DNA from 3 places in the Streptomyces sp. WMMC1477 genome. Region 3 is predicted to be linked to each of the others. Evidence: predicted binding sites of a transcription regulator. Region 3 holds the regulator's gene; each other region holds the start of a gene.
The links. The regulator HrcA, encoded in region 3, represses chaperone genes, less so after heat shock. The targets are predictions, from matches to a motif close to TTNGCACTCNGNNNNNCNGAGTGCNAA.

Region 1: groES (co-chaperone GroES) is a predicted target of HrcA. The motif match lies at 1,135-1,161, and genes of this name have one in related genera.
Region 2: groL (chaperonin GroEL) is a predicted target of HrcA. The motif match lies at 1,742-1,768, and genes of this name have one in related genera.

Annotation. Positions count from the first base shown of each region.
Region 1 covers NZ_JAPZBD010000003.1:3,333,049-3,336,321, forward strand. The annotation lists gene O7609_RS15370 (polysaccharide deacetylase family protein) at 1-938, shown strand, start outside; gene groES (co-chaperone GroES) at 1,306-1,614, shown strand; gene groL (chaperonin GroEL) at 1,736-3,273, shown strand, end outside.
Region 2 covers NZ_JAPZBD010000003.1:2,077,014-2,080,286, forward strand. The annotation lists gene groL (chaperonin GroEL) at 1-1,614, opposite strand, end outside; gene O7609_RS09480 (cold-shock protein) at 1,971-2,174, opposite strand; gene O7609_RS09485 (MoaD/ThiS family protein) at 2,673-2,954, opposite strand; gene thrC (threonine synthase) at 3,042-3,273, opposite strand, start outside.
Region 3 covers NZ_JAPZBD010000003.1:1,221,429-1,224,701, forward strand. The annotation lists gene O7609_RS05755 (nitronate monooxygenase) at 1-206, opposite strand, end outside; gene dnaJ (molecular chaperone DnaJ) at 274-1,401, opposite strand; gene hrcA (heat-inducible transcriptional repressor HrcA) at 1,402-2,418, opposite strand; gene O7609_RS05770 (MBL fold metallo-hydrolase) at 2,619-3,273, shown strand, end outside.

The DNA of each region.
Region 1 (3,273 bases), 2.1 Mb from region 3:
ATCTCCGACGCGGCGTCGGAGCCGGAGCCCTCGCCGCGCTCGCGGTCTCCTGTGCCGCCGTCGCCGGAACCGGACACCTCCCCACCGGCGAGGACGGCGGCGGCTCGCTCCTGGACAAGCCGCTCGCCGCAGCCGTCGAGGGTCTGCCGCTCGGAGCCGCCCAGCGCGTCGGCGCCGAGTACGCCGCCGCTTCCCTCACCGCCTACGCCGGCGGACTCGCCCGCGCGGAGACCCGCCGCGTCGCGGCGGCCGCGCGCTGGGGACTGGCCGAGCCGCCCCTGCTCGCGCCCCCGCCGCCGGCCGCGAAGCCGGAACTCACCAGCACCCCCGGCCTCGTCTCCGGCAAGGGGCTCCCACCTGTCTTCGTCCGGGTGCCCACCGACCAGAAGGTCGTCTTCCTCACGATCGACGACGGCTGGCACAAGGACCCGCGCTTCACCCGGATGCTCCGCGAACTGCGCATCCCCTACAGCGCCTTCCTCTCCGACTACGTGGCCGCCGAGGACTACGACTACTTCCGCCGCATGCGGCGCGACGGAGCGGGCGTCCACAACCACACCCTCAACCACAAGGAACTGCCCAAGCTGTCCTACAAGCGGCAGCGCGAGGAGATCTGCGGCATGCAGAAGGTACTGAAGGAGGAGTTCGGCGCGCCCTCGCGGCTGTTCCGTCCGCCTTACGGCGCCTACGACCGTGACACCCTGCGCGCCGCCGCCTCCTGCGGCGTCGAGGCCGTGCCCCTGTGGGCGGAGGAGGCCTGGGCCCAGCGCTTCGACTGGGCCCGCCTCGACCGCGAGTTCCACCCCGGCGACATCATCCTCACCCACTTCCGCGGCCCCGAGCAGTGGGGCGGCACGATGAACGACATGCTGCGCCGCACCCTGAAGACGGCCACCGAACAGGGCTTCGCCCTGGCCCGCCTGGAGGACTACGTCTGACGGCGGCCGCCGGCGCGCCTCTCCGGCCCGCGGGCTGCGCTGGGGAGGGCCGCGCCGAGGCGCGGGGCCGGCGAGCGGCCGCCGGTGCCGGGGCCGGATGGGGGTTCCCCGCCCGTTCTCGGCGGGGTGCGGGTGGGTCTTGGCCGCGGTTCGCCGCGCCTCCGCGGGGCGCGCGGCGGCGACGCGCCGCAGGGAATTGGCACTCAGCTTGACCGAGTGCTAACCGAGGCATAGTCTCACCGTTGGCACTCTCCGCCGGGGAGTGCCAGGCGCGACGGGAAGGTCCGGCACCCGCGACGACGGATCGACCAGGTCGCCACCTCTAGACATAAGACCCCGTGAGATCTCCGAAGGGGGAGGTCGGATCGTGACGACCGCCAGCTCCAAGGTTGCCATCAAGCCGCTTGAGGACCGCATCGTGGTCCAGCCGCTCGACGCCGAGCAGACCACGGCCTCGGGCCTGGTCATTCCGGACACCGCCAAGGAGAAGCCCCAGGAGGGCACCGTCCTGGCCGTGGGCCCGGGCCGCTTCGAGGACGGAAACCGCCTGCCGCTCGACGTCAAGGTCGGCGACATCGTCCTGTACAGCAAGTACGGCGGCACCGAGGTGAAGTACAACAACGAGGAGTACCTCGTCCTCTCGGCTCGCGACGTGCTCGCGATCATCGAGAAGTAAGGCACCCCGCACGTCCGCGTGCTGATCCGCGCCCTGGTTCCCCGTCACAGACAGCCGGGGCAGCCAGGGCGCGGTTCGCTTGTCATACGCCCAAGAAGCCCTGAGAGGACCTCTCTACGCCATGGCGAAGATCCTGAAGTTCGACGAGGACGCCCGTCGCGCCCTGGAGCGCGGCGTCAACAAGCTGGCCGACACCGTCAAGGTGACGATCGGCCCCAAGGGCCGCAACGTCGTCATCGACAAGAAGTTCGGTGCGCCGACCATCACCAACGACGGCGTCACCATCGCCCGCGAGGTCGAGGTCGAGGACCCGTACGAGAACCTCGGTGCCCAGCTCGTGAAGGAGGTGGCGACCAAGACCAACGACATCGCGGGTGACGGCACCACCACCGCCACCGTGCTGGCCCAGGCCCTCGTGCGCGAGGGGCTGCGCAACGTCGCCGCCGGTGCCTCCCCGGCCGCCCTGAAGAAGGGCATCGACGCCGCCGTCCAGGCCGTGTCCGCGGACCTGGTCTCCTCCGCCAGCCCGATCGACTCCAAGGCCGACATCGCCTCCGTCGCCGCGCTGTCCGCCCAGGACAAGCAGGTCGGTGAGCTGATCGCCGAGGCCATGGACAAGGTCGGCAAGGACGGTGTCATCACCGTCGAGGAGTCGCAGACCTTCGGTCTGGAGCTGGACTTCACCGAGGGCATGGCCTTCGACAAGGGCTACCTGTCGCCCTACATGGTCACCGACCAGGAGCGCATGGAGGCCGTCCTCGACGACCCCTACATCCTGATCACCCAGGGCAAGATCTCGGCCATCGCCGACCTGCTGCCGCTGCTGGAGAAGATCATGCAGGCCGGCGGCTCGCGCCCGCTGCTGATCATCGCCGAGGACGTCGAGGGCGAGGCCCTGTCCACCCTCGTCGTCAACAAGATCCGCGGCACCTTCAACGCCGTCGCCGTCAAGGCGCCCGGCTTCGGTGACCGCCGCAAGGCGATGCTGGGCGACATGGCCACCCTCACCGGCGGCACCGTCGTCGCCGAGGAGGTCGGCCTCAAGCTCGACCAGGTCGGCCTGGACGTGCTGGGCTCCGCCCGCCGCGTCACCGTCACCAAGGACGACACCACCATCGTCGACGGTGCCGGCAAGAGCGAGGACGTCGAGGGCCGCGTCGGCCAGATCAAGGCCGAGATCGAGTCCACCGACTCCGACTGGGACCGCGAGAAGCTCCAGGAGCGCCTCGCCAAGCTGGCCGGCGGCGTGTGCGTCATCCGCGTCGGCGCCGCCACCGAGGTCGAGCTGAAGGAGAAGAAGCACCGTCTGGAGGACGCCATCTCCGCGACCCGCGCCGCGGTCGAGGAGGGCATCGTCTCCGGTGGCGGCTCCGCGCTCGTCCACTCCTCGAAGGTGCTGGCCGACAACCTGGGCAAGACCGACGACGAGGCCACCGGTGTCGCCGTCGTCCGCCGCGCCGTCGTCGAGCCGCTGCGCTGGATCGCCGAGAACGCGGGCCTGGAGGGCTACGTCATCACCTCCAAGGTCGCCGAGCTGGACAAGGGCCAGGGCTTCAACGCCTCCACCGGCGAGTACGGCGACCTGGTCAAGGCCGGCGTCATCGACCCGGTCAAGGTGACCCGCTCCGCGCTGGAGAACGCCGCCTCGATCGCCTCCCT
Region 2 (3,273 bases), 860 kb from region 3:
GCCCATGCCACCGGTCGGGTCCGGCGCGCCACCGGCGGCGGCCTTCTCCGGCTTGTCGGCGATGACGGCCTCGGTGGTGAGGAACAGCGCGGCGATCGACGCGGCGTTCTGCAGCGCGGAACGGGTCACCTTGGCGGGGTCGATGATGCCCTCGGCGATCATGTCGACGTACTCGCCCGTGGCGGCGTTCAGGCCGTGGCCCACGGAGAGGTTGCGCACCTTCTCCACGATGACGCCGCCCTCGAGACCGGCGTTGACCGCGATCTGCTTGAGCGGGGCCTCCAGGGCCAGCTTGACGGCGGCGGCACCGGTGGCCTCGTCGCCCTCCAGCTCCAGCTTCTCGAAGACGCTGGAGGCCTGGAGCAGGGCCACGCCACCACCGGCGACGATGCCCTCCTCGACGGCGGCCTTGGCGTTGCGCACCGCGTCCTCGATGCGGTGCTTGCGCTCCTTGAGCTCCACCTCGGTGGCGGCGCCGGCCTTGATAACGGCCACGCCGCCGGCCAGCTTGGCGAGGCGCTCCTGGAGCTTCTCGCGGTCGTAGTCCGAGTCGGAGTTCTCGATCTCGGCGCGGATCTGGTTGACCCGGCCCTGGACCTGCTCGCTCTCGCCGGCACCGTCGACGATGGTGGTCTCGTCCTTGGTGACGACGACCTTGCGGGCGCGGCCGAGCAGCTCGAGACCGGCGTTCTCCAGCTTGAGGCCGACCTCCTCGGAGATGACCTGGCCACCGGTGAGGATGGCGATGTCGCCGAGCATGGCCTTGCGGCGGTCGCCGAAGCCCGGGGCCTTGACGGCGACGGACTTGAAGGTGCCGCGGATCTTGTTGACGATCAGCGTGGACAGGGCCTCGCCCTCGACGTCCTCGGCGATGATCAGCAGCGGCTTGCCCGACTGCATGACCTTCTCCAGGAGCGGCAGCAGCTCCTTGACGTTGCCGACCTTGGAGTTCGCGATCAGGATGTACGGGTCGTCGTAGACGGTCTCCATACGCTCCATGTCGGTCGCGAAGTACGCCGAGATGTAGCCCTTGTCGAAGCGCATACCCTCGGTGAGCTCCAGCTCCAGACCGAAGGTCTGGGACTCCTCGACGGTGATGACGCCTTCCTTGCCGACCTTGTCCATGGCCTCGGCGATCAGCTCGCCGATCTGGACGTCGGCGGCGGAGATGGAGGCGGTGGAGGCGATCTGCTCCTTCGTCTCCACGTCCTTGGCCTGCTCCAGCAGCGCGGCGGAGACGGCCTCGGTGGCGGCCTCGATACCGCGCTTCAGGGCCATCGGATTGGCACCGGCGGCCACGTTGCGCAGACCCTCGCGGACCAGCGCCTGGGCGAGGACGGTAGCGGTCGTCGTGCCGTCACCGGCGACGTCGTCCGTCTTCTTCGCGACCTCCTTGACGAGCTCGGCGCCGATCTTCTCGTAGGCGTCCTCGAGCTCGATCTCCTTGGCGATGGAGACACCGTCGTTGGTGATCGTGGGGGCGCCCCACTTCTTCTCCAGCACGACGTTGCGACCCTTGGGGCCAAGCGTGACCTTGACGGCGTCGGCGAGCTGGTTCATGCCGCGTTCGAGGCCGCGCCGCGCCTCCTCGTCGAACGCGATGATCTTGGCCATGTGAAGTGGTCCTCCCAGGACTGGGGTGGAGTGCTTCAGGACCGCGCTGGCGCCCGCGACGGACGGCCTGCACGACCTGGCGTTCCTTCCCGCCGGGCCGCGCGGACCTCACCGAACCGGTCCTACGTTGTCACTCTCATGTGCAGAGTGCTAAGCCCCATGATTAGCACTCGCCCCCTGTGAGTGCAAGCGCCCGGGCCCTGCCCCGGGCCGGATGTCCCGGCCTCCGCGACACCCGGGGCGACCGGGATCACGCGGCGGGACCGCCCACGGCGGAGCGCGGCGCACGCATGCGGAAAGCCCGAAGGGCCCGGCCATGGCCGGGCCCTTCGGGAGGTGGCGTGGACGGTCGTCGCTCAGGCGGTCAGGCGGACCATGTCCGCCTGCGGCCCCTTCTGACCCTGCGAGATCTCGAACTCGACCCGCTGCCCTTCCTCAAGGGTGCGGTAGCCGTCCATCTGGATCGCGCTGTAGTGGACGAACACGTCCGCACCACCGTCGACCGCGATGAAGCCGTAGCCCTTCTCCGCGTTGAACCACTTGACGGTGCCCTGAGCCATTCCTAACTCCCCTATTACTGGCCCTTTGCACGAGCCCGCACTCCGCGGACCCGGGTCAGAGTCCACCCCCTGGGTCGCGAGGGTGCTGTGCGCCGGAACGCGTCGACCGCCGCTGAATGTATCTGGACGAACGCCCTGTGCAACAGGTCAATCAGACGAGAAATCCACGGAGAACCGATCGCCCGATAGCGGCCATCCATCGATGAACCGGGACAGACCCGGCAGGACATAACAGGAGTCAACCGGACATAACTTTCTGCGCCACTTTCCGTGGCAGGCAGAACTTCCCGCATGAATCTCCGTCATGCGGGGTGCTGTCAGGGGGGTTTCGCATCTCACCCTACCGCTTCGCGGAAGCCGGAATGACCGCTTCCGCCTCTCTGGAGGGCCGCGAACACGCCGCGGCTCCGCCCCGGGGACGGGGCGGAGCCGCAACGAACTTACGCCGAGGGCGAAGTGACGGACCGTCAGTGCGTCCGTCGCAGGAACCGCCGACGCTCAGACCGCGCCGCCGGCCACGGCGGGGATGATGGAGACGCCCACACCGTCCGGGGTCGGCGTCGCGAGGCCCTCCGCGAAGCGGACGTCGTCGTCGTTGACGTACACGTTCACGAAACGGCGCAGCTTGCCCGTGTCGTCCAGCACCCGGGCGCTGATGCCGGCGTGGTTCTTCTCCAGGTCGGCCAGCACCTCCCCCAGGGTGGCGCCCTCGGCGGTGACCTCGGCCTGGCCGCCCGTGTAGGTGCGCAGGATGGTGGGAATGCGGACGTTGACGCTCATGGTGGGATCACTTTCGCGAGTCGTGGGTACCGGGTCCCGGGTACCCGAGTCGTAAGGGCGTGGGTCAGACGGGCCGCGGGACGCGGCTCACGCCAGGCCGGCGGCGCGGAAGGCGTCCAGCGAAGGGCGGATGACGGCGCTGGGGCCGGTCGTCGGCGCGACGGCGTCCAGCGTCTTCAGGCCGTCGCCGGTGTTGAGGACGACGGTGGTCAGCGCCGGGTCGAGCAGGCCGTTCTCGATCAGCTTGCGGGTGACGCCGACGGTCACGCCGCCCGCCGTCTCCGCGAAGACGCCCTCGGTGCGGGCCAGCAGCTTGATC
Region 3 (3,273 bases):
GGGCCGGGCGTCTCCGGCTGCCCCGGCACCGGGGCGGGCTGCGGGACGAACACGTTGACGCCGAACGGGCGCGCGGTGAGCCGCCGCAGCTCCCGGATCTCGGCGTACACGGCCTCGGGCGTCTTGTACCCGGCGGCGAGGAAACCGAGCCCGCCGGCCTCGCTCACGGCGGCCGCCAGCTCGGGCCGGGAAGCGCCGCCCGCCATCGGCGCCTGTACGACCGGATGCTCGAACAGTGCGCCGAACGGCGGCGGGGAGCCGGTCACCGGCCGGTCACCGGCCGCTCCAGGCGTCCTTCAGCCGGGAGAACAGGCCCTGCTGGCCCGGCTGGAACTGTCCCGTGGGGCGCTCTTCTCCGCGCAGCTTGGCCAGCTTGCGCAGCAGCTCCTCCTGCTCGGCGTCGAGCTTGTTCGGCGTCTGCACCTCGACGTGCACGATCAGGTCGCCGCGCCCGTTTCCGCGCAGGTGCGTCACGCCCCGCCCGTGCAGTGGGATGGACTGGCCGGACTGGGTGCCGGGGCGGATGTCGACGTCCTCCAGGCCGTCGAGCGTCTCCAGCGGGCATTTGGTGCCCAGGGACGCCGCCGTCATCGGGATGGTGACGGTGCAGTGGAGGTCGTCGCCGCGGCGCTGGAAGACGGAGTGCGGCTTCTCCCGGATCTCGACGTACAGGTCGCCCGCGGGGCCGCCGCCCGGGCCGACCTCGCCCTCTCCGGCGAGCTGGATGCGGGTGCCGTTGTCCACGCCCGGCGGGATCTTGACCGTCAGGGTGCGGCGGGAGCGGACGCGCCCGTCGCCCGCGCACTCCGGGCACGGGGAGGGCACGACCGTGCCGAAGCCCTGGCATTGCGGGCACGGCCTGGACGTCATGACCTGGCCGAGGAAGGACCGGGTGACCTGAGAGACCTCGCCCCGGCCGCGGCACATGTCACACGTCTGGGCCGAGGTACCGGGCGCGGCGCCCTCGCCGCTGCACGTCGTGCAGACGGTGGCGGTGTCGACCTGGATCTCCTTGGTGGTGCCGAACGTGGCCTCCTCCAGGTCGATCTCCAGCCGGATCATGGCGTCCTGGCCGCGGCGGGTGCGCGAGCGCGGTCCGCGCTGCGCGGCGCCACCGAAGAAGGCGTCCATGATGTCGGAGAAGTTGCCGAAGCCGCCGCCCGCGCCGAAGCCGCCGGCGGCACCGCCCGCCGGGTCCCCGCCCAGGTCGTACATCTGCTTCTTCTGCGGGTCCGAGAGGACCTCGTAGGCCGTGTTGATCTCCTTGAACCGCTCCTGGGTCTTCGGGTCCGGATTCACATCCGGATGCAGCTCCCTCGCCAGGCGGCGGAACGCCTTCTTGATCTCGTCCTGTGATGCGTCGCGCTGCACGCCCAGGATCGCGTAGTAGTCCGTCGCCACTTACGACTCCGCGAGAAACTGTCCGACGTAACGTGCCACTGCGCGTACCGCTCCCATCGTTCCGGGGTAGTCCATGCGGGTCGGTCCGACCACGCCGAGCTTGGCGACCGTCTGGTCGCCGGAACCGTAACCGACCGAGACGACGGACGTGGAATTGAGCCCCTCGTGCTCGTTCTCGTGCCCGATCCGTACGGTGACACCGGGATCGGTTGCCTCACCGAGCAGTTTGAGCAGGACGACCTGCTCCTCCAGCGCCTCCAGTACCGGCCGGATGGTGAGCGGGAAGTCGTGGCCGAAGCGCGTCAGGTTGGCCGTGCCGCCGATGACCAGCCGTTCCTCGGTCTCCTCCACCAGGGTCTCCAGCAGCGTCGCGACGACGGCGGCGACCGCGCCGCGGTCCTCCCCGTCGAAGGCGTCCACGAGGTCCTGGACCAGCCTTGGCACCTCGGTGAAGCGCTGCCCCGCCACCCGGCTGTTCAGCCGGGCCCGCAGGTCGGCGACCGAGGCCTCGCTCACCGGGTCCGGGCAGTCCACCATGCGCTGCTCGACCCGGCCCGTGTCGGTGATCAGCACGAGCATGACGCGGGCCGGGGCCAGCGACAGCAGCTCCACGTGCCGCACCGAGGAACGGGTCAGCGACGGGTACTGCACCACGGCCACCTGCCGGGTGAGCTGCGCCAGCAGCCGCACGGTGCGCCCGACGACGTCGTCCAGGTCCACCGCGCCGTCCAGGAAGTGCTGGACGGCGCGCCGCTCGGGCACCGACATCGGCTTGACGCCCGCCAGCCGGTCCACGAACAGCCGGTAGCCCTTGTCCGTGGGGATACGGCCCGCGCTGGTGTGCGGCTGGGCGATGAACCCCTCGTCCTCCAGCGCGGCCATGTCGTTGCGCACGGTGGCCGGGGAGACGTTGAGGTTGTGCCGCTCGGTGAGCGCCTTGGAACCCACCGGCTCCTCCGTGCCCACGTAGTCCTGGACGATGGCACGCAGCACCTGGAGTCGGCGTTCGCTGAGCATGGTGGCGCACCTCCCGTCCGGCCGCGACCGGGTCTCCTGCTGGGTCTTCCCTGGCTCTTTCCCGCCCCTGGCACTCGGCATCCCTGAGTGCCAATCCGGGACCAGTGTACGGCCGGGTACCACGCCCCGGGCAAGGGCGGCCGGACCCGAAGGTACCCCGCGTCGGGCGAAGTGGCACCGGTACGACTAGCGTCGGTCCTATGACGGCACAGGGAAACGCGCTGTGGGAGGAGCTCGCCCCCGGCGTCGTGCGCCGGCGCATGCCCGGCTGGGACGAGACGGTCGGCGCCGTGCGCGGACGGGACGGGGTCCTCGTCGTCGACACCGGCGCGTCGCTGCGCGCCGGAGCCGGGATCCGGCGGCAGCTGCGCGAGCTGTTCGGCCTCCCCGTCACCCACGTCGTCCTCACCCATCCGCACTTCGACCACGTCCTCGGCACCGCCGCCTTCGCCGGGGTGGAGGTCTACGGCGCCGTGGGCATGACCGCGCTGCTCCCCCGGCTCGCCGACGAGCTGCGCGCGGACGCCGTCCGGCACGGCCTCGCGCCCGAGGAGGCCGCGGACGCCGTCGACGTCCTGGTGGCCCCGCACCACCAGGTCTGCGGCGAGCTCACGCTGTCGTTGGGCGGCGGACGCCGGGTCATGCTGGCCAACGTCGGCCCCGGCCACACCGGGCACGACCTCGCGGTCCTCGTCCCCGGCCAGGCCCCCGGCGAGCCGGAGGTCGTCTTCTGCGGCGACCTGGTGGAGGAGTCCGGCGAGCCCCAGGCCGGCCCCGACGCCCACCCCGCCGTGTGGCCCGACGCCCTCGACCGGCTCCTCGCCCTCGGCGGCGAGGACGCCCTGTACGTGCCCG